DNA from 4 places in the Turicibacter sp. St.80E1 genome. Region 4 is predicted to be linked to each of the others. Evidence: a T-box and tRNA genes for the amino acid it is inferred to sense, from the RefSeq annotation. Region 4 holds a T-box; the other regions hold tRNA genes.
The links. A T-box is a leader RNA that pairs with one kind of tRNA and senses whether it is charged. The one in region 4 lies ahead of pheS (phenylalanine--tRNA ligase subunit alpha), so its partner is inferred to be a tRNA-Phe.
Positions count from the first base shown of each region.

Region 1 (4,690 bases), 940 kb from region 4:
ATGTGGAGTTAGAAATTATTCGTTTTATACAAAGCTTTCATACCCCGCTTTTAGATCAATTATTTCAGTTTATTACCCAATTTGGAGAGGCGCCTTTTAAGATTATGTTTGTCTTAGGAATATACTGGTGCATTGATAAAAGGATGGGTGAATATTTAAGTTATTCGTTTTATACAAATTTAATGTTTAATCATACGGTAAAAAACATTGTTAATGCAAAAAGACCTATAGGAGAAGAAGGAGTTCGCTCGCTAAGGGTTTCAACTGCGACAGGTAGTTCTTTCCCAAGTGGACATTCACAGGGTGCTGCTTCTACCTATGGTGCCGCCTATTTGATTTTAAGAAGGTATAAATCAGCCATCATTTTATTGATACTGGTTTTACTTGTTGGGTTGTCACGGCTTTACCTAGGGGTTCATTACCCAAAAGATGTGGTGTGCGGAATTTTGTTTGGTTTAACGATTAGTTACTGTACATACAGGTTGTTTTTAAGGTCTGAGGATAAAAGTAAACTCTATTTAGCTACGCTTGTTTTATTCCTTCCCTTTCTTTTAGTATTACCACATCATCCTGCTCATATGGTAGGTGAATATTTAGGGTTTATAGTCGGTGTAGCCTTTGAAAAAAAATATGTAAATTTCAAAGTTAAGGGACGAATTGCGATGCGGTTATTTCGTTTTATGATAGGAATCGTATCTTTATTTATTTTAAAATGGTTCCTCATAACCTTGCCCTTTAAAGGCATGGTTTATCAATTTTTATACGGAGGATTGCTAGCTTTTTATAGCTTTGCAGGTTATCCCTATCTATTTAGATGGCTAAATAAAGGTAAGCATTGATGACTTACCTTTATTTTTTTGAAAAAAATGCGAAAATTGTTTTGACAAACCCGTTAAAGGATGATATTATTAAGAAGTTCCAAAAAGCGACAAAGAACGAGAAAATAAAAAAACTTTTGACATAAGTTGTTGAATGTGTTAAGATAAGAAAGTCGTCTTGAGAGAAGGCCCGTTGGTGAAGCGGTTTAACACACATGCCTTTCACGCATGCATACACGGGTTCGAATCCCGTACGGGTCACCATTAAAAATAATAGATCGGGAAGTGGCTCAGCTTGGTAGAGCACCTGGTTTGGGACCAGGGGGTCGCAGGTTCGAATCCTGTCTTCCCGACCATAATAAAAAGGCGGAGTAGCTCAACTGGCTAGAGCGTACGGTTCATACCCGTGAGGTTGGGGGTTCGAGTCCCTCCTCCGCTACCAAAATAAATATGGAAAAATGGAGGAATACCCAAGTCCGGCTGAAGGGATCGGTCTTGAAAACCGACAGGGCGTGAAAGCGTCGCGGGGGTTCGAATCCCTCTTCCTCCGCCATATTAAAATAAATAAACATCGCGGGGTGGAGCAGTTGGTAGCTCGTCGGGCTCATAACCCGAAGGTCGCAGGTTCAAGTCCTGTCCCCGCAACCAAAAGGTCCAGTGGTGTAGCGGTTAACATGCCTGCCTGTCACGCAGGAGATCGCGGGTTCGATTCCCGTCTGGACCGCCATTTAAATAAAAGGCTTGGTAGCTCAGTCGGTAGAGCAAAGGACTGAAAATCCTTGTGTCGGCGGTTCGATTCCGTCCCAAGCCACCATATAAGGTCCAGTGGTGTAGCGGTTAACATGCCTGCCTGTCACGCAGGAGATCGCGGGTTCGATTCCCGTCTGGACCGCCATTTAAATAAAAGGCTTGGTAGCTCAGTCGGTAGAGCAAAGGACTGAAAATCCTTGTGTCGGCGGTTCGATTCCGTCCCAAGCCACCATACAGGGTCCAGTGGTGTAGCGGTTAACATGCCTGCCTGTCACGCAGGAGATCGCGGGTTCGATTCCCGTCTGGACCGCCATTTAAATAATAAATAAAAGTCCTGCTAGCTCAGTTGGTAGAGCATCTGACTTTTAATCAGAGGGTCAGAGGTTCGAGTCCTCTGCAGGACACCATTTTAAAAAAAGGTGCGTGCCTGAAATAATGAAATGCCTGGGTGGCGGAACTGGTAGACGCACAGGACTTAAAATCCTGCGGGTGGTGACACCCGTGCCGGTTCGATTCCGGCCCTAGGCACCAACTTAAAAGCGCCTATAGCTCAATTGGATAGAGCGTTTGACTACGGATCAAAAGGTTAGGGGTTCGACTCCTCTTGGGCGCGCCATAAAAAGTGTTAAAAAGGCCCGTTGGTGAAGCGGTTTAACACACATGCCTTTCACGCATGCATACACGGGTTCGAATCCCGTACGGGTCACCATTAAAAATAAAAGTGGAGGATTAGCTCAGCTGGGAGAGCATCTGCCTTACAAGCAGAGGGTCGGCGGTTCGAGCCCGTCATCCTCCACCATAAAGAGCCGGAATAGCTCAATTGGTAGAGCAACTGACTTGTAATCAGTAGGTTGCGGGTTCAAGTCCTGCTTCCGGCACCATATGGCGATTGTGGCGAAGTGGTTAACGCATCGGATTGTGGCTCCGACATTCGTGGGTTCGATTCCCATCAGTCGCCCCAGTATGCGGGTGTAGTTTAATGGTAGAACTTCAGCCTTCCAAGCTGACTGTGAGAGTTCGATTCTCTTCACCCGCTCCAATATGAATTTTAACATCCTTCGGGATGTTTTTTTTATTTTCATGTACGGGGTGGAAATCGAGGATGGTATAATATTTTTAGAACGCTAAGCAATAGGCGTCGTAGAATTATGGATGAAAGAGGGGGTAACTAAGTGAAGAAAGTTTGTTTGGCAGCTCCGCATTTATATGAGGAGAGGAATGAAAAGATAACTCTTGATCGGTTTTTAAATGGTGAGCAAGCGGGTGACTTAGAGATTGTAAAGTTTGAAAAGGAACTTTCATCATACGTTGGTACTAGAAAAGCTTTGGTTCTTTCGAGTGGTACGGTGGCTATCCGTCTTGCCTTGAAGTCGCTTGGTGTGAAAAGTGGGGATGTCGTTTTCTGGTCATCAATTACGTATCCTCCATCTTGTCAAGCTATACTTTCTTTAGGAGCAACGCCAGTATTTATCGATATTGATCCTTTAACTTGGGGGATGTGCCCACAATCTTTAAGGCTAGCCTTTCAACAATTAAAAGAGAAAGGGCAACGACCACGTGCCGTTGTCGTTGTTAATTTGTATGGCCAAAGTGCGGATATGGATCCTATTTTAGAGATTTGTCATGAGTATGGAGTGCCTGTTTTAGAAGAGGCAGCTGAGTCATTAGGTGCGACTTATAAAGGACGTATGAGTGGTACCCTAGGCGCAGTAGGGATTTATTCCTTTAATAAAAATAAGATAATTACGACTTTATTTGGAGGGGGAGCATTAATATCAAATGACCCCTCATACGTTGATAAAGCTAGAGATTGTTTATCTGAGAATAGAAATGATTTAATGTCACCTATCGCGGCAAGTATAGGGCGTAGGCAACTTGAGGTGTTGGCTAAACGTCTTGAAAGAAAAAAAGAAATTTATGAAACGTATAGGCGCGCTTTTAAAGAGATAGGTGAAATAGAAATGATGAATATTTGCGATTATGGACATTCGAATTACTGGTTATCTGTTATGACGGTTAAGAGGGGTTCTGTAGTAACCAGTAAGGAAATTATGGAAAAATTGAAATCTCATCATATTGAATCACGACTTGTTTGGAAGCCAATGCATTTTCAACCGGATTTTTCCGACTTTCCTTTTTTTACAATACAGGAGGGGACTTCTATTGCAGAGGATTATGCAAATAGAGGGATTTGCTTGCCTTCTGATACCCAAATGACACAAGGGGAACAAGAGCGAGTGGTAAATATTGTTAAACAATTGTTTATAAATAGTAAGTAATGAACTAAAAGATTGAAAGTAACCGGATAAGATATTACGGGTACTTTCTTTTTTATCGTTTTAAAGATTTGACTTATCTTAAAAAGAGATCGGGGATTGGATTAGGGGAGTGTGCAGAAAAAGTTATTAATTATTTAAGTTTAAAAAATTTAAAATAGGTAATATTAAAAAAGTAATAATTTTTTCAGAAAAAAACTTTGACAAATAAAAAGAATGATGATATTATAAAAAAGTCCTAAAAAACGACAAAAACAAATAAAAAAAAGTATTTGACAAATCTTGTTGGATGTGTTAAGATAAAAAAAGTCGTCTTGAGAGAAGGCCCGTTGGTGAAGCGGTTTAACACACATGCCTTTCACGCATGCATACACGGGTTCGAATCCCGTACGGGTCACCATTAAAAATAAAGATCGGGAAGTGGCTCAGCTTGGTAGAGCACCTGGTTTGGGACCAGGGGGTCGCAGGTTCGAATCCTGTCTTCCCGACCATAATAAGAAGGCGGAGTAGCTCAACTGGCTAGAGCGTACGGTTCATACCCGTGAGGTTGGGGGTTCGAGTCCCTCCTCCGCTACCAAAACGAATATGGAAAAATGGAGGAATACCCAAGTCCGGCTGAAGGGATCGGTCTTGAAAACCGACAGGGCGTGAAAGCGTCGCGGGGGTTCGAATCCCTCTTCCTCCGCCATATTAAAATAAATAAACATCGCGGGGTGGAGCAGTTGGTAGCTCGTCGGGCTCATAACCCGAAGGTCGCAGGTTCAAGTCCTGTCCCCGCAACCAAAAGGTCCAGTGGTGTAGCGGTTAACATGCCTGCCTGTCACGCAGGAGATCGCGGGTTCGATT
Region 1 is NZ_AP039386.1:698,420-703,109, forward strand. Features, by position in the region: gene AC6I0I_RS03235 (phosphatase PAP2 family protein) at 3-839, shown strand; tRNA gene AC6I0I_RS03240 (tRNA-Glu) at 1,006-1,082, shown strand; tRNA gene AC6I0I_RS03245 (tRNA-Pro) at 1,098-1,174, shown strand; tRNA gene AC6I0I_RS03250 (tRNA-Met) at 1,184-1,260, shown strand; tRNA gene AC6I0I_RS03255 (tRNA-Ser) at 1,279-1,371, shown strand; tRNA gene AC6I0I_RS03260 (tRNA-Met) at 1,391-1,466, shown strand; tRNA gene AC6I0I_RS03265 (tRNA-Asp) at 1,470-1,545, shown strand; tRNA gene AC6I0I_RS03270 (tRNA-Phe) at 1,557-1,632, shown strand; tRNA gene AC6I0I_RS03275 (tRNA-Asp) at 1,638-1,713, shown strand; tRNA gene AC6I0I_RS03280 (tRNA-Phe) at 1,725-1,800, shown strand; tRNA gene AC6I0I_RS03285 (tRNA-Asp) at 1,806-1,881, shown strand; tRNA gene AC6I0I_RS03290 (tRNA-Lys) at 1,900-1,975, shown strand; tRNA gene AC6I0I_RS03295 (tRNA-Leu) at 2,011-2,099, shown strand; tRNA gene AC6I0I_RS03300 (tRNA-Arg) at 2,108-2,184, shown strand; tRNA gene AC6I0I_RS03305 (tRNA-Glu) at 2,201-2,277, shown strand; tRNA gene AC6I0I_RS03310 (tRNA-Val) at 2,292-2,367, shown strand; tRNA gene AC6I0I_RS03315 (tRNA-Thr) at 2,374-2,449, shown strand; tRNA gene AC6I0I_RS03320 (tRNA-His) at 2,454-2,529, shown strand; tRNA gene AC6I0I_RS03325 (tRNA-Gly) at 2,534-2,607, shown strand; gene AC6I0I_RS03330 (DegT/DnrJ/EryC1/StrS aminotransferase family protein) at 2,741-3,847, shown strand; tRNA gene AC6I0I_RS03335 (tRNA-Glu) at 4,168-4,244, shown strand; tRNA gene AC6I0I_RS03340 (tRNA-Pro) at 4,259-4,335, shown strand; tRNA gene AC6I0I_RS03345 (tRNA-Met) at 4,345-4,421, shown strand; tRNA gene AC6I0I_RS03350 (tRNA-Ser) at 4,440-4,532, shown strand; tRNA gene AC6I0I_RS03355 (tRNA-Met) at 4,552-4,627, shown strand; tRNA gene AC6I0I_RS03360 (tRNA-Asp) at 4,631-4,690, shown strand, end outside.
Region 1: it has a tRNA-Phe gene. The T-box ahead of pheS (phenylalanine--tRNA ligase subunit alpha) is inferred to sense a tRNA for this amino acid. The anticodon was not compared.

Region 2 (4,690 bases), 1.0 Mb from region 4:
ATTTACCTACTAAGTCTAAGCTTGGAGTTAATGTTTCTGCACCTGGTTGCCATTTTGCAGGACATACTTGATCACCATGTTCAGCAACGAATTGAGCAGCTTGAACTTTACGTAATAACTCTTCCGCGTTACGTCCAATTCCATTGTCATGGATTTCATACGCTTTGATTACACCTTCTGGATTTACTACAAAGCTTCCACGTAATGCTAATCCTTCTTCTTCGATCATAACTTCAAAGTTACGAGTTAAAGTTCCTGTTGGGTCAGCTAACATAGGGTATTTAATTTTACCGATTGTTTCTGTAGCATCTGCCCATGCTTTATGTACGAAATGAGTATCTGTTGATACTGAATAAATTTCACATCCGATTTCTTGGAATTTAGCATAGCTATCTGCTAAATCTCCTAATTCAGTTGGACATACAAATGTAAAGTCTGCTGGATAGAAGAAAAATACTGACCATTTTCCTTTAATTGATTCAGAAGTTACCTCTTTGAATTCCCCATTATGATATGCTTGTACTGCAAATTCTTTAACTTGAGTATTGATTAAAGACATTCTTATTTCCTCCTTTATTATCAGTAATAATTACTAATATCATTATATAGTTAAAATAAAAGAAAGTCAATACAAATAATATTAAATTTTAAGTTAATCAAAGTAATATAATAAATTTTATCATAACAATGTGATGAAAAAAGAAATCCTACATATTATTACTTAAATGTATATATTATATACTACTTTTCATGACTAGCATCATACTCGCCTCAATTAATTAAATAAAAATTAACCCTTATTTTTGAGAGGACTTACAAGAAGAAAAAAGCTTTGCATTCTAATACGCGTGATTTAATCAAAGACATTATTCCGAAACAGAACTGTATCTTCATATAATCCTGACCCCCTAGACGATATAAATCAATTCTGATCTTTTGGGTTATACACTGGTATAGGATTAGAAAAGACTTTTACAATAATCTAACTTTTATTGAGTGTTTTAAAAACTTATCTTTTTTAGGTTCTATAATTTTTGGTGTGGGTGGGATTACTCACACCTTTTTGATTGCCATAAATATTGAGACAAAAAAAAGAGACATAGTCCCCAAAATCCTATACAATGTAATCGGCTAAAACAACACGAAAGGATTGGTTTTATGTCTCATACTAATTGTATCTCAACTTTACTTGATTTAAAAGATAAAAATATTACTTTTTCAGAAAATTGTATCCAGGAAACTCAGATTAAGAATGTTCGTTCTAAACTTATTTTAGGGACTCTTTCTTTTCAACCGACTCATTGCTACCACTGTGGTCATTCTTTTGACTCAAATATCATTAAACACGGCTTCAAAACTTCACGTATTAAGCTAGTCAAAATTTCCGGATTTGATGCTTATCTAGACTTAAAAAAACAACGTTATAAATGCCGTCATTGTGACCGAACATTTACCCTAGAAACATCTCTTGTTAACCCTAATTGTTTTATTTCCACTCCCGTAAAACAAGCCATCTTTTTAGAAGCTAGTCATAAGAAATCCGAAACAGATATTGCACGTGAGCTTAACGTTTCTCATTCAACCGTTAACCGCGTCATTCATTCTTCCTATGAAGAACAGCCGCTTCCCTTTAATTCTCTCCCAAAAGTTCTTTGTTTTGACGAGTTTAAGTCGGTTAAATCGGCCGAGGGAGCAATGTCCTTCATTTTTTGTGATGCGTCCAATGGAAAGCTAATTGATATCGTTGAAGACCGTCGCTTAAGTACACTAAGGACTTATTTTATGCGATTTTCTAAAGCAGCTCGTGAAGGTGTAACCCACGTCGTCATTGACATGTACGCCCCTTATATGACACTCATTAAAGAGGTATTCCCTAAGGCTAAGATTGTTTTAGATAAATTTCATATCGTTCAACTAGTCTCTCGTGCTCTTAATAAAACACGCATTCGTTTCATGAATCAAAATAAAGAGTTTTATAATAAATTCAAACATTATTGGCGACTTCTCTTAAAAGCCCAAGAAGATCTTAATGCCACTCATTACTTCTATTCCAACTGCTTCAAAAAGATGATCTCTCAACAAGAAATTATTGACTTTTTATTAGCCCTAGACCCTGAACTAAAGGAGACTTATGATTTCTACCAAACTGTCCAACAGGCTATTAAACTTCGTAACCTTGAAATATTTCATCATGCCATTCAACACCCCTCTGACCTGCTTTCACACGAAATGAAAACAGCTTTAAAAACACTCACTCATTATCAAGATTATGTCAAAAATACTATCGAAACTCCTTATACCAATGGAGTACTCGAAGGAATTAACAATAACATTAAAGTCATTAAACGTATTGCCTTCGGATACCGTAGTTTCTACCATTTCAAAGCAAGAATTTTGATTATTCATAAATACACTTTTGAACAAAAAAAGAAGAGGAACCAAGCCGTCTAAAGAATGGCCTAATTCCTCTTGATTACATGTATAGATTTTATTCACCCACACGATTTGACAAAGAGCCTAAAAAAAACTGGTTTATAACCAGTTTCTTTTATATGCAATGGTATTTATTCTCTAAAATAAAAAAAGATAATACTATAATAAAGATTACCTTATTTTACTATAATGGTGCGGGTGACAGGAGTTGAACCTGCACACCAAAGGTACTAGAGCCTAAATCTAGCGCGTCTGCCAATTCCGCCACACCCGCATTATGAATGGTGTCCTGCAGAGGACTCGAACCTCTGACCCTCTGATTAAAAGTCAGATGCTCTACCAACTGAGCTAGCAGGACTTTTATGGTGGAGGATGACGGGCTCGAACCGCCGACCCTCTGCTTGTAAGGCAGATGCTCTCCCAGCTGAGCTAATCCTCCATCATGGTGGCTTGGGACGGAATCGAACCGCCGACACAAGGATTTTCAGTCCTTTGCTCTACCGACTGAGCTACCAAGCCTTTTATTTATTATTTAAATGGCGGTCCAGACGGGAATCGAACCCGCGATCTCCTGCGTGACAGGCAGGCATGTTAACCGCTACACCACTGGACCTTTTGGTTGCGGGGACAGGACTTGAACCTGCGACCTTCGGGTTATGAGCCCGACGAGCTACCAACTGCTCCACCCCGCGATGTTTATTTATTTTAATATGGCGGAGGAAGAGGGATTCGAACCCCCGCGACGCTTTCACGCCCTGTCGGTTTTCAAGACCGATCCCTTCAGCCGGACTTGGGTATTCCTCCGAATAATGTATGAAAAGTGGTGGACCCTGTAGGACTCGAACCTACGACCGATCGGTTATGAGCCGATAGCTCTAACCAACTGAGCTAAGGGTCCGGTCCTATTTTTGGTAGCGGAGGAGGGACTCGAACCCCCAACCTCACGGGTATGAACCGTACGCTCTAGCCAGTTGAGCTACTCCGCCATGATACTAACATGATACTTATTTAATTGGTGGAGACTAGGGGGATCGAACCCCTGACCTCCTGCGTGCAAGGCAGGCGCTCTCCCAGCTGAGCTAAGTCCCCATTCTCTTTTTCTTTTTTAATGGTCGGGAAGACAGGATTCGAACCTGCGACCCCCTGGTCCCAAACCAGGTGCTCTACCAAGCTGAGCCACTTCCCGTTTTTTATGGCGCGCCCAAGAGGAGTCGAACCCCTAACCTTTTGATCCGTAGTCAAACGCTCTATCCAATTGAGCTATGGGCGCTATTTAGTTGGTGCCTAGGGCCGGAATCGAACCGGCACGGGTGTCACCACCCGCAGGATTTTAAGTCCTGTGCGTCTACCAGTTCCGCCACCCAGGCATATCGTTATTTCAGGCACGCGCCTTTTTCAAAATGGTGTCCTGCAGAGGACTCGAACCTCTGACCCTCTGATTAAAAGTCAGATGCTCTACCAACTGAGCTAGCAGGACATCATTGGCTGGGCTAGCTGGATTCGAACCAGCGCATGACGGAGTCAAAGTCCGTTGCCTTACCGCTTGGCTATAGCCCATTCTTAAGTGGTGGTGGGGGACGGATTCGAACCGCCGAACTCTCAGAGAGCGGATTTACAGTCCGCCGCGTTTAGCCACTTCGCTACCCCACCGTATTCTTTTGTTATATGGTGCCGGAAGCAGGACTTGAACCCGCAACCTACTGATTACAAGTCAGTTGCTCTACCAATTGAGCTATTCCGGCTATTTATGGTGGAGGATGACGGACTCGAACCGCCGACCCTCTGCTTGTAAGGCAGATGCTCTCCCAGCTGAGCTAATCCTCCGCTTTTATCTTTAATGGTGACCCGTACGGGATTCGAACCCGTGTATGCATGCGTGAAAGGCATGGGTGTTAAACCGCTTCACCAACGGGCCATTTTTTAATGGCGCCCCAACTAGGACTCGAACCTAGGACCCCTTGATTAACAGTCAAGTGCTCTAACCAACTGAGCTATTGAGGCTTTTTATTTATGGCCTAGCGACGTCCTACTCTCGCACTTGCGTACTACCCTCGGCGCTAAGGAGCTTAACTTCTGTGTTCGGTATGGGAACAGGTGTGCCCTCCTTGCCCTTATCACTAGACCTTCTGTCAGATCTTATCAATCTCACAAAACTAGATATCTTCTGCTTACTTCCTCTTGTCCGGCAACTCTCGCATCACAGTGGTAAAGTTCAATAACTGTTCATCACCTTCGTGATTCCTCAGTTCTTTTCACT
Region 2 is NZ_AP039386.1:310,297-314,986, reverse strand. Features, by position in the region: gene ahpC (alkyl hydroperoxide reductase subunit C) at 1-559, opposite strand, end outside; gene AC6I0I_RS01530 (ISL3 family transposase) at 1,159-2,451, shown strand; tRNA gene AC6I0I_RS01525 (tRNA-Leu) at 2,624-2,707, opposite strand; tRNA gene AC6I0I_RS01520 (tRNA-Lys) at 2,716-2,791, opposite strand; tRNA gene AC6I0I_RS01515 (tRNA-Val) at 2,797-2,872, opposite strand; tRNA gene AC6I0I_RS01510 (tRNA-Phe) at 2,877-2,952, opposite strand; tRNA gene AC6I0I_RS01505 (tRNA-Asp) at 2,971-3,046, opposite strand; tRNA gene AC6I0I_RS01500 (tRNA-Met) at 3,050-3,125, opposite strand; tRNA gene AC6I0I_RS01495 (tRNA-Ser) at 3,145-3,237, opposite strand; tRNA gene AC6I0I_RS01490 (tRNA-Ile) at 3,255-3,331, opposite strand; tRNA gene AC6I0I_RS01485 (tRNA-Met) at 3,343-3,419, opposite strand; tRNA gene AC6I0I_RS01480 (tRNA-Ala) at 3,447-3,522, opposite strand; tRNA gene AC6I0I_RS01475 (tRNA-Pro) at 3,543-3,619, opposite strand; tRNA gene AC6I0I_RS01470 (tRNA-Arg) at 3,627-3,703, opposite strand; tRNA gene AC6I0I_RS01465 (tRNA-Leu) at 3,712-3,800, opposite strand; tRNA gene AC6I0I_RS01460 (tRNA-Lys) at 3,835-3,910, opposite strand; tRNA gene AC6I0I_RS01455 (tRNA-Gln) at 3,916-3,990, opposite strand; tRNA gene AC6I0I_RS01450 (tRNA-Tyr) at 3,999-4,083, opposite strand; tRNA gene AC6I0I_RS01445 (tRNA-Thr) at 4,100-4,175, opposite strand; tRNA gene AC6I0I_RS01440 (tRNA-Val) at 4,182-4,257, opposite strand; tRNA gene AC6I0I_RS01435 (tRNA-Glu) at 4,272-4,348, opposite strand; tRNA gene AC6I0I_RS01430 (tRNA-Asn) at 4,358-4,434, opposite strand; rRNA gene rrf (5S ribosomal RNA) at 4,447-4,555, opposite strand.
Region 2: it has a tRNA-Phe gene. The T-box ahead of pheS (phenylalanine--tRNA ligase subunit alpha) is inferred to sense a tRNA for this amino acid. The anticodon was not compared.

Region 3 (4,690 bases), 930 kb from region 4:
CAACTGTCTCATCGTCGACTCCGCTCCCTCAAGGCGTAAAAAAAGCTCATTTTTTTCAATTGTCGGCGCAAAAAAATCTAGCAATAAACGTTCCCAATCTGTTAAATTTACAAAATTTAAATCAATTTTTTTTGCCTTTTCTTCTAATTGATTAAGTTGCTGCATCATAATTATATTAAGTTCATTAACCTCACAAACAGAACTTCCATCTTTAGTGTAATCAAATTTTAATAACGATAATACCTGTCCTATTTTATCGTCAAAAGAAGGATAATCATTTTTAAAAACTTGTTGGTGCACCTCTAGATAGGCCCGAGAATCAACACCAGCTCCTCCTAGAAAGCATCCTTCACCAACAGGCAACTCTTCTAACATCCATGTTTTTTCATACATTTTAATCTCACGAATCGGTTGATTCGTTAAATGACGGAGTGCTAATAAATACTCAAATAACTGCTTTACCTTCTTGTTCAAACCCTTCACTCCCTTAATTCACACTTTTTTTCATTATATCACATAAACTAACAATCTCCGTCCTATTATAGGATTACATATTCCGACAAAATAAACAAAAGATGTCTATAAACACTAGACATCTCCTAAAATAATCGGAATTTCTACCAATTCCGTATTTAATTTTTCCTCCCCTGTTAAAGAAAGACGACTGCCTCCGATTAGAACCACAATTAAGAAAAAGAAGATTAAAATTAAAAACATCAAAAAATGTAATCGGCGATGCATCGGATGGTCTATAGGTGGAGTTTCCTTTGGTAAATAACCCGTTGTAACTCCTGCCTCTTTTAACACTTCTTTACTGAATCCCTGATCATGATGACATTCATCACAGTTAATAGGAGCACTATCATTTTCATTCATAATAATCCCTCCTTTACTAGTTATTATATTGACTTTTTTTCTATTTGACACAAAAAAAGAACTTATGTCTTAAACAGTTTTCATGTTTGACATAAGTTCTTTCATTCAAAACTTTACTTTGCAACACTTCCTGCTATATTTAAAACATCCCAAGTTCTTGAAAATGGTGGTGCATAGCATAAATCTAACATTGCCAATTGGTCTGTCGTTAAACGTGCAAAAATAGCCGTTGCCAAAACATTAACACGTTGAACAGCATCTTTGCGTCCAACAACCTGTCCCCCTAAAATAACTTTCGTATGAGCATCATAAATTAACTTAACAGATATTTTAGATTGTCCGGGATAGTATGAGGTTTGGTTCATATCAGTAATAAAGACAGAGCGATAATCAATTCCTAAATCTTGCACTTCTTTTTCGGATAATCCTGTGCGTCCCGCCTCTAAACTTAAGACCTTCAAACAAGCAGAGGCCAAAGATCCGTTAAACTTCTTATGAGCCCCGGCTAAATTTTCACCAATAATACGTCCCATCTTATTAGCACCAGTTGCTAAAGGAATATATGCAGGGTCCTTCTTTAAACGATGAGAAATAGTTGCACAATCTCCTGCGGCATAAATGCCCTGTACTGAAGTACGCCCTTCCTCATCAATAATAATTGCTCCATTTGCCGTCATCTCAAGGCCACTATCCTTTAAAAAGGTTGTATTAGGACGAACACCCGTTGTTAAAACAACTAAATCAATATCAAATATTCCATCAGTTGACACAACTTTTTGCACCTGAGTGTCGCCGATTAACTCAGTAACCGTATTATTCAAGTGTAAGTGAACGCCTTGCTGTCTTAATTCTTCTTCTAAAATATCTGTAACTTCCTTATCAAATGTATCAACAAGTACGCGGTCATTTAATTGAAATACGTGTATCTCTTTCCCGTATTGCTTAGCTGCCTCAACAACCTCTAAACCAATAAATCCTGCTCCAACAATCGCAATACGTTTTAAAGCCTCATTAGTCATCATATTTTTTAAAGCTAGACCATCTTCCATACTTTTTAAGGTGAAAACATTCCCTACATGAACATTTTTTATCGGAGGAATAATAGCGCTCGCACCTGTTGCAATCATCAATTGATCATAATGATCTGTAAAGATCTCTTCAGTTAATAAATTTTTAACCGATACCGTTTGATTCATCGTATTAATAGACAAAACCTCATGTTCTGTATTAACCGAAATACCTGAAGCATTAAACTGTTCTGCTGTTCGAGCAATCATCTTATTTGAATCCTCAAAAAAGTTTCCAACAAAATAAGGTAATCCGCAAGCCCCAAACGAAACATGCTTAGATTTTTCATACACAACAACGTCGGCTTCCTTATTCGCACGTTTTAACTTTGCAGCCGCGCTCATCCCAGCAGCAACACCACCGATTATAATCACTTTCATAATAAACCTCCCTGAATCAATATCACTGGCAGTTCAACTATTATATATGATTTTTAATAAAAAAAACACCCCGAAGGATGTTAAAATCATATTGGAGCGGGTGAAGAGAATCGAACTCTCACAGTCAGCTTGGAAGGCTGAAGTTCTACCATTAAACTACACCCGCATACTGGGGCGACTGATGGGAATCGAACCCACGAATGTCGGAGCCACAATCCGATGCGTTAACCACTTCGCCACAATCGCCATGGCAGGGGTGACAGGAATCGAACCCACACTAACGGTTTTGGAGACCGCTGTTCTACCGTTAAACTACACCCCTATTATTTAAATATGGTGCCGGAAGCAGGACTTGAACCCGCAACCTACTGATTACAAGTCAGTTGCTCTACCAATTGAGCTATTCCGGCTTTTTATGGCGCCCCAACTAGGACTCGAACCTAGGACCCCTTGATTAACAGTCAAGTGCTCTAACCAACTGAGCTATTGAGGCTTTTTTGTTGCCCAGCAACGTCCTACTCTCGCACTTTCGTACTACCATCGGCGCTAAGAAGCTTAACTTCTGTGTTCGGTATGGGAACAGGTGTGACCTTCTTGCTATCATTACTGGACCTTTTTTGGTGCCTAGGGCCGGAATCGAACCGGCACGGGTGTCACCACCCGCAGGATTTTAAGTCCTGTGCGTCTACCAGTTCCGCCACCCAGGCATTTCATTATTTCAGGCACGCGCCTTTTTTCAAAATGGTGTCCTGCAGAGGACTCGAACCTCTGACCCTCTGATTAAAAGTCAGATGCTCTACCAACTGAGCTAGCAGGACATCATTGGCTGGGCTAGCTGGATTCGAACCAGCGCATGACGGAGTCAAAGTCCGTTGCCTTACCGCTTGGCTATAGCCCATTCTTAAATGGTGGCTTGGGACGGAATCGAACCGCCGACACAAGGATTTTCAGTCCTTTGCTCTACCGACTGAGCTACCAAGCCTTTTATTTAAATGGCGGTCCAGACGGGAATCGAACCCGCGATCTCCTGCGTGACAGGCAGGCATGTTAACCGCTACACCACTGGACCTTTTGGTTGCGGGGACAGGACTTGAACCTGCGACCTTCGGGTTATGAGCCCGACGAGCTACCAACTGCTCCACCCCGCGATGTTTATTTATTTTAATATGGCGGAGGAAGAGGGATTCGAACCCCCGCGACGCTTTCACGCCCTGTCGGTTTTCAAGACCGATCCCTTCAGCCGGACTTGGGTATTCCTCCATTTTTCCATATTTATTTTGGTAGCGGAGGAGGGACTCGAACCCACAACCTCACGGGTATGAACCGTACGCTCTAGCCAGTTGAGCTACTCCGCCTTCATTTTATATTAATTTTTCAAATATAATCTTTCTAAAAGATAATATTTTATGGCGCCCCAACTAGGACTCGAACCTAGGACCCCTTGATTAACAGTCAAGTGCTCTAACCAACTGAGCTATTGAGGCTTTTTTTATTGCCCAGCAACGTCCTACTCTCGCACTTTCGTACTACAATCGGCGCTAAGAAGCTTAACTTCTGTGTTCGGTATGGGAACAGGTGTGACCTTCTTGCTATCATTACTGGACCTTTTTGGTGCCTAGGGCCGGAATCGAACCGGCACGGGTGTCACCACCCGCAGGATTTTAAGTCCTGTGCGTCTACCAGTTCCGCCACCCAGGCATTTCATTATTTCAGGCACGCGCCTTTTTTTAAAATGGTGTCCTGCAGAGGACTCGAACCTCTGACCCTCTGATTAAAAGTCAGATGCTCTACCAACTGAGCTAGCAGGACATCATTGGCTGGGCTAGCTGGATTTGAACCAGCGCATGACGGAGTCAAAGTCCGTTGCCTTACCGCTTGGCTATAGCCCATTCTTAAGTGGTGGTGGGGGACGGATTCGAACCGCCGAACTCTCAGAGAGCGGATTTACAGTCCGCCGCGTTTAGCCACTTCGCTACCCCACCGTATTCTTTTGTTATATGGTGCCGGAAGCAGGACTTGAACCCGCAACCTACTGATTACAAGTCAGTTGCTCTACCAATTGAGCTATTCCGGCTCTTTATGGTGGAGGATGACGGGCTCGAACCGCCGACCCTCTGCTTGTAAGGCAGATGCTCTCCCAGCTGAGCTAATCCTCCACTTTTATTTTTAATGGTGACCCGTACGGGATTCGAACCCGTGTATGCATGCGTGAAAGGCATGTGTGTTAAACCGCTTCACCAACGGGCCTTTTCGACTTTTTTATTTTATCACGATTCAAACCCTATGTCAAAAAGTTTTTTTGTTTTTTTTATTTTTTCAGTCTCTTTTACTCTATCCAACCTTCCTTTCCTATTAAAGCCTCAATG
Region 3 is NZ_AP039386.1:705,059-709,748, reverse strand. Features, by position in the region: gene AC6I0I_RS03555 (PDDEXK-like endonuclease domain-containing protein) at 1-474, opposite strand, end outside; gene AC6I0I_RS03550 (hypothetical protein) at 589-876, opposite strand; gene AC6I0I_RS03545 (CoA-disulfide reductase) at 990-2,324, opposite strand; tRNA gene AC6I0I_RS03540 (tRNA-Gly) at 2,417-2,490, opposite strand; tRNA gene AC6I0I_RS03535 (tRNA-His) at 2,495-2,570, opposite strand; tRNA gene AC6I0I_RS03530 (tRNA-Trp) at 2,573-2,646, opposite strand; tRNA gene AC6I0I_RS03525 (tRNA-Thr) at 2,659-2,734, opposite strand; tRNA gene AC6I0I_RS03520 (tRNA-Asn) at 2,741-2,817, opposite strand; rRNA gene rrf (5S ribosomal RNA) at 2,827-2,935, opposite strand; tRNA gene AC6I0I_RS03510 (tRNA-Leu) at 2,943-3,031, opposite strand; tRNA gene AC6I0I_RS03505 (tRNA-Lys) at 3,067-3,142, opposite strand; tRNA gene AC6I0I_RS03500 (tRNA-Gln) at 3,148-3,222, opposite strand; tRNA gene AC6I0I_RS03495 (tRNA-Phe) at 3,231-3,306, opposite strand; tRNA gene AC6I0I_RS03490 (tRNA-Asp) at 3,318-3,393, opposite strand; tRNA gene AC6I0I_RS03485 (tRNA-Met) at 3,397-3,472, opposite strand; tRNA gene AC6I0I_RS03480 (tRNA-Ser) at 3,492-3,584, opposite strand; tRNA gene AC6I0I_RS03475 (tRNA-Met) at 3,603-3,679, opposite strand; tRNA gene AC6I0I_RS03470 (tRNA-Asn) at 3,732-3,808, opposite strand; rRNA gene rrf (5S ribosomal RNA) at 3,819-3,927, opposite strand; tRNA gene AC6I0I_RS03460 (tRNA-Leu) at 3,934-4,022, opposite strand; tRNA gene AC6I0I_RS03455 (tRNA-Lys) at 4,058-4,133, opposite strand; tRNA gene AC6I0I_RS03450 (tRNA-Gln) at 4,139-4,213, opposite strand; tRNA gene AC6I0I_RS03445 (tRNA-Tyr) at 4,222-4,306, opposite strand; tRNA gene AC6I0I_RS03440 (tRNA-Thr) at 4,323-4,398, opposite strand; tRNA gene AC6I0I_RS03435 (tRNA-Val) at 4,405-4,480, opposite strand; tRNA gene AC6I0I_RS03430 (tRNA-Glu) at 4,495-4,571, opposite strand.
Region 3: it has a tRNA-Phe gene. The T-box ahead of pheS (phenylalanine--tRNA ligase subunit alpha) is inferred to sense a tRNA for this amino acid. The anticodon was not compared.

Region 4 (4,690 bases):
GCGAAACGTCATGTTGGGCGTGGAATGTTATTTTTAGATTTAATTCAAGAAGGAAATATGGGGCTTATTAAAGCAGTTGAAAAGTTTGACTACCGAAAAGGATTTAAATTTTCAACATATGCCACATGGTGGATTCGTCAGGCGATTACACGTGCGATTGCTGACCAAGCTCGTACCATTCGTATCCCAGTGCATATGGTCGAAACGATTAATAAACTTGTTCGCATTCAACGTCAACTTGTTCAAGAATTAGGGCGTGAACCATTACCAGAAGAAATTTCTGATAAGATGGGAATTTCCCCGGAAAAAGTGCGAGAAATTTTAAAAATTTCTCAAGAACCTGTTTCATTAGAATCTCCAGTCGGTGAAGAGGACGATTCTCACTTAGGTGACTTTATTCCAGATGCGGATGCTTTATCACCATCTGAATTCGCTTCTAATGAGATGTTAAAAAAAGAATTAGACGATGTATTAGAGACGTTAACGGATCGCGAGGAACGCGTCTTACGTTTACGTTTTGGACTTGAGGACGGACGTACTCGAACACTTGAAGAGGTAGGAAAAGAGTTCGGAGTGACACGCGAACGTATTCGCCAAATCGAGGCTAAGGCTTTACGTAAACTACGTCATCCTTCTCGTAGTCGTCGATTAAAAGACTTTATGGAAGAATAGGATTAGAGACTATGAATTGCGAATTATCGTTACGATTACAAACATGTCTGGATGCTCTTCATCCTTTACAATCAATTGCCGATATTGGAACGGACCACGCTTATTTACCTTGTGCCGGACTATTAAGAGGACAATTGAAAAGAGCCATTGCAGCCGATGTTGGGGGAGGTCCACTAGAGGCTGCTAAGGCAACTATTTCAAAATATAACTTAGACGATCTCATTGAGACGCGTTTAGGATCAGGACTGAGTGTTATAAAGCCAGGTGAAGTTGAGGGCGTGGTTATTGCTGGAATGGGAGGAAAGTTGATTACATCGATTTTAGAGGCGGATATCCCGCTGGCTAAATCTTTTAATCGACTCATTCTACAACCTAATTTGGATGCTAATGTATTACGCACCTTTTTAATGAAAAATCAATTTGAGATTGTAGATGAGAAAATTGTTCTTGATGAAAAAAAAATTTATGAGATTATTGTTGTGCAACCGAGTCAAACTCCGGTGGTGTATAACGAATTAGATCTCGAATTTGGTCCTGTTTTAAGACGTCAGTCATCTTGTAAGGTCTTCGAAGAAAGATGGCAAAAGGAATATGATAAAAACAATCAAATTATTAATCAATTACCGGCTCATCATCCAAGAATCGATGCTTTAAATCATCGTCAATCGCTTTTAAAAGAGGTATTAAAAAAATGAGTTTGACTATTAGTGCGGTTATAAAAAAACTTGAAGAATGGTTTCCAAAAAAATTAGCTTATGATAAAGATCCAATCGGACTTCATATTGGAAATGTTAATCGCCCACTGACAACGGCCTTAGTCACACTTGATGTGACATTGGCGGTTGTTGAAGAGGCAATTGAAAAGGGTTCTAATTTAATCATTGCCCATCACCCATTCATTTATCGTCCTTTAGCAACCGTTAACACGAATACGCCAAAAGGAAAAATTGTTGAACTTTGTATTAAACATGATATTTGTGTTTATTGTATGCATACAAATTTTGATATTGCTACTAATGGAATGAATGATTGTTTAGCTCATGCTTTAGGTTTAAAAAATATTAAACCCCTTATTCCAACGAAACGTGAGGAGTATGTAAAACTTATCGTTTATGTGCCTCAGACTCATGTAGAGAAGGTCCGTCAGGCGATGGGGGACCTAGGAGTCGGGCAAATTGGAAACTACTCACATTGTACATTTGTTTCTGAGGGAATAGGTTCTTTTAAACCATTAACAAATAGCAATCCTTTTATAGGTGAGGTGAATCAACTAGAGCATGTGAACGAGTCTAAGATTGAAGGCGTTGTTCAAGCTAGTGAAGTTCAGTCTGTGATTAGTAAAATAAAAGAGGTCCATCCTTATGAGGAAATGGCATACGACGTTTACCCACTGCAAGTGACGATGCCAGGAGCTCAATATGGACTCGGACGTGTTGGAAATATTTCAGAACCACTTGAAGCAGCAGCGTACATCAAACAGGTTAAACAAGCATTAAATATTTCGAATGCTCGATTTGTTGGAAATTTAAATAAAAAAATTAAAACGGTAGCTGTCATCGGTGGGAGCGGAAGTAGCTATTTTGGTCCTGTTAAGGCACGTAAGGTGGATTTATTTATTACAGGAGATGTTGGGTTTCATGATGCTCAGGATGCACAAGATATGGGGTTAAATGTCTTAGACGTCGGACACCATGCGGAATGTATGATGAAGCAACATGTAGCCAATCTGTTAAATGAATGGGTAGCAGGGATAGCGATCGATTCAAAAATTAGTACGGAGCCCTTTCAGTTTGTCTAATGAAATAGGGCCTAATTGATATAAGTTCTTGTACATTTTTGATGAAAAAGATATAATAGAGATTAAGAAAAATAAAAAAACGTTGAAAAAGGCATAGTAAAGAGGAATTGACTATTGAGGGAGAAAGTGTCCTAGACTGCAAACACTTTTATAGGTAAACTCTTGAATTCACCTTTGGAGTGATGCTAATCCCATCCGGTTTAAACCGTTATTGTTACTGAAGTGGCTAAGGATTTTGATCTTAGCAATAAAGGTGGTACCGCGTGTGAAACGTCCTTTTTAGGACGTTTTTTTATTTGAAAAGAATATAGATGGAGGAATAAAAATGCTAGATCGATTAAAAGAATTGCAAGTTCAAGCTTTAGCGGAAGTTGGACAAACAACTGATTTAAAAGAATTAAATAATCTTCGCGTCAAGTATTTAGGGAAAAAGGGACCCATTCAAGAAGTCATGAAAAATATGAAAGACATGGCCCCAGAAGAGCGCAAAAGTGCTGGTCAGGTTTCAAATGAAGTTAAAACGGCTATTTCGCAAGCGATTGAAAGTAAAAAAGTAGAACTTGAAGAGGTAGCAATTGCGATGCAATTGGCGAGTGAAACAATTGATGTGACACTTCCAGGTCGTCGAACACGTATCGGAGTTGTTCATCCATTACAAGCTGTGACAAATGAGGTTGAATCTTTATTTATTTCAATGGGGTATACTGTTGAAGAAGGTCCAGAAGTTGAGTGGGATCATTACAACTTTGAATTACTTAACTTACCTAAAGGGCATCCAGCACGTGACATGCAAGATTCATTTTATATTACAGAGGAGTCGTTATTACGTACGCATACTTCTCCTGTTCAAGCACGTGTATTAGAAGCGGCAAAAGGAAAAGGACCTGTTAAAATTATCTGTCCTGGGAAAGTCTATCGACGTGATGATGATGATGCGACGCATTCACACCAATTTACACAAATCGAGGGATTAGTGATTGATACAGATATTACAATGGCGGACTTAAAGGGGACTTTATTAGAATTAGCGCGCAAGATGTTTGGTGAGGATCGCGAAATTCGTTTACGCCCATCATTCTTCCCATTCACGGAACCATCGGTTGAGGTGGATGTTACATGTTCTAAGTGTTCGGGTCATGGATGTAATATTTGTAAGGGAACAGGATGGATTGAAATCTTAGGTGCTGGAATGGTGCATCCAAATGTGTTAGAAATGTCAGGATTTGATTCTAAGAAATATCAAGGATTTGCCTTCGGAATTGGGGCAGAACGTATTGCGATGTTAAAGTATGGCATTGAAGATATTCGAAATTTCTATATTAATGATTTAAGATTTATCAATCAATTTAAATAAGATAAAAGTGGGAGGCTATTTACATGTTAGTTTCAGTGAATTGGTTAAGCCAGTACGTTGATTTAAGCGATATAAATCCAAAAGAGTTAGCAGAGAAGATTACGCGTACAGGAATAGAGGTTGAATCGGTGAACGTTCTATCAACCGCTACAAATGTGGTGATTGGTTATGTGGAGGAACGTGTGCAACATCCAAATGCGGATAAATTATCGGTTTGTCAAGTCAATGTTGGTGGAGAAGACGGAGTTGTACAAATCGTGTGTGGTGCGAAAAATATCGCAGCTGGACAAAAAATTATTGTCGCTAAACCGGGTGCAGTTTTACCTGGAAATTTCAAAATTAAAAAATCAAAATTACGCGGTGAGGCTTCAAACGGAATGTGTTGTTCATTAAAGGAGTTAGGAATTGAACAAAAGTTAGTTCCACATGCTTATGCGGATGGAATTTTCGTTTGCGCAGATGATGCTCCAATCGGAATGGACGCCTTAGAGTACTTAAAATTCCATGATACGATTATTGAACTAGGACTAACACCTAACCGTATGGATTGCTTATCGATGTATGGGGTGGCTTACGAAGTTGCAGCTATCTTATCACGTGACGTTCATTTTGATGCGGTGAATGTGCAGGAGGTAAAAGAATCGGCAGCTGAATTAATTAAAGTGAGCTCGATGACAAACAAAGCGCCTCGCTATCTAGCTCGCGTCGTAAAAAATGTTGAGATCAAGGAATCTCCACAATGGTTACAGGCCCGCTTAATTGCAGCAGGAATGCGTCCTAAAAATAATGTTGTCGATGTCACAAACTATGTGATGTTAGAGATGGGGCAGCCTTTACACGCTTTTGACTATGATACAATTTCTTCA
Region 4 is NZ_AP039386.1:1,637,486-1,642,175, reverse strand. Features, by position in the region: gene rpoD (RNA polymerase sigma factor RpoD) at 1-672, shown strand, start outside; gene AC6I0I_RS07960 (tRNA (adenine(22)-N(1))-methyltransferase) at 684-1,367, shown strand; gene AC6I0I_RS07955 (Nif3-like dinuclear metal center hexameric protein) at 1,364-2,470, shown strand; T-box leader at 2,544-2,751, shown strand; gene pheS (phenylalanine--tRNA ligase subunit alpha) at 2,796-3,824, shown strand; gene pheT (phenylalanine--tRNA ligase subunit beta) at 3,848-4,690, shown strand, end outside.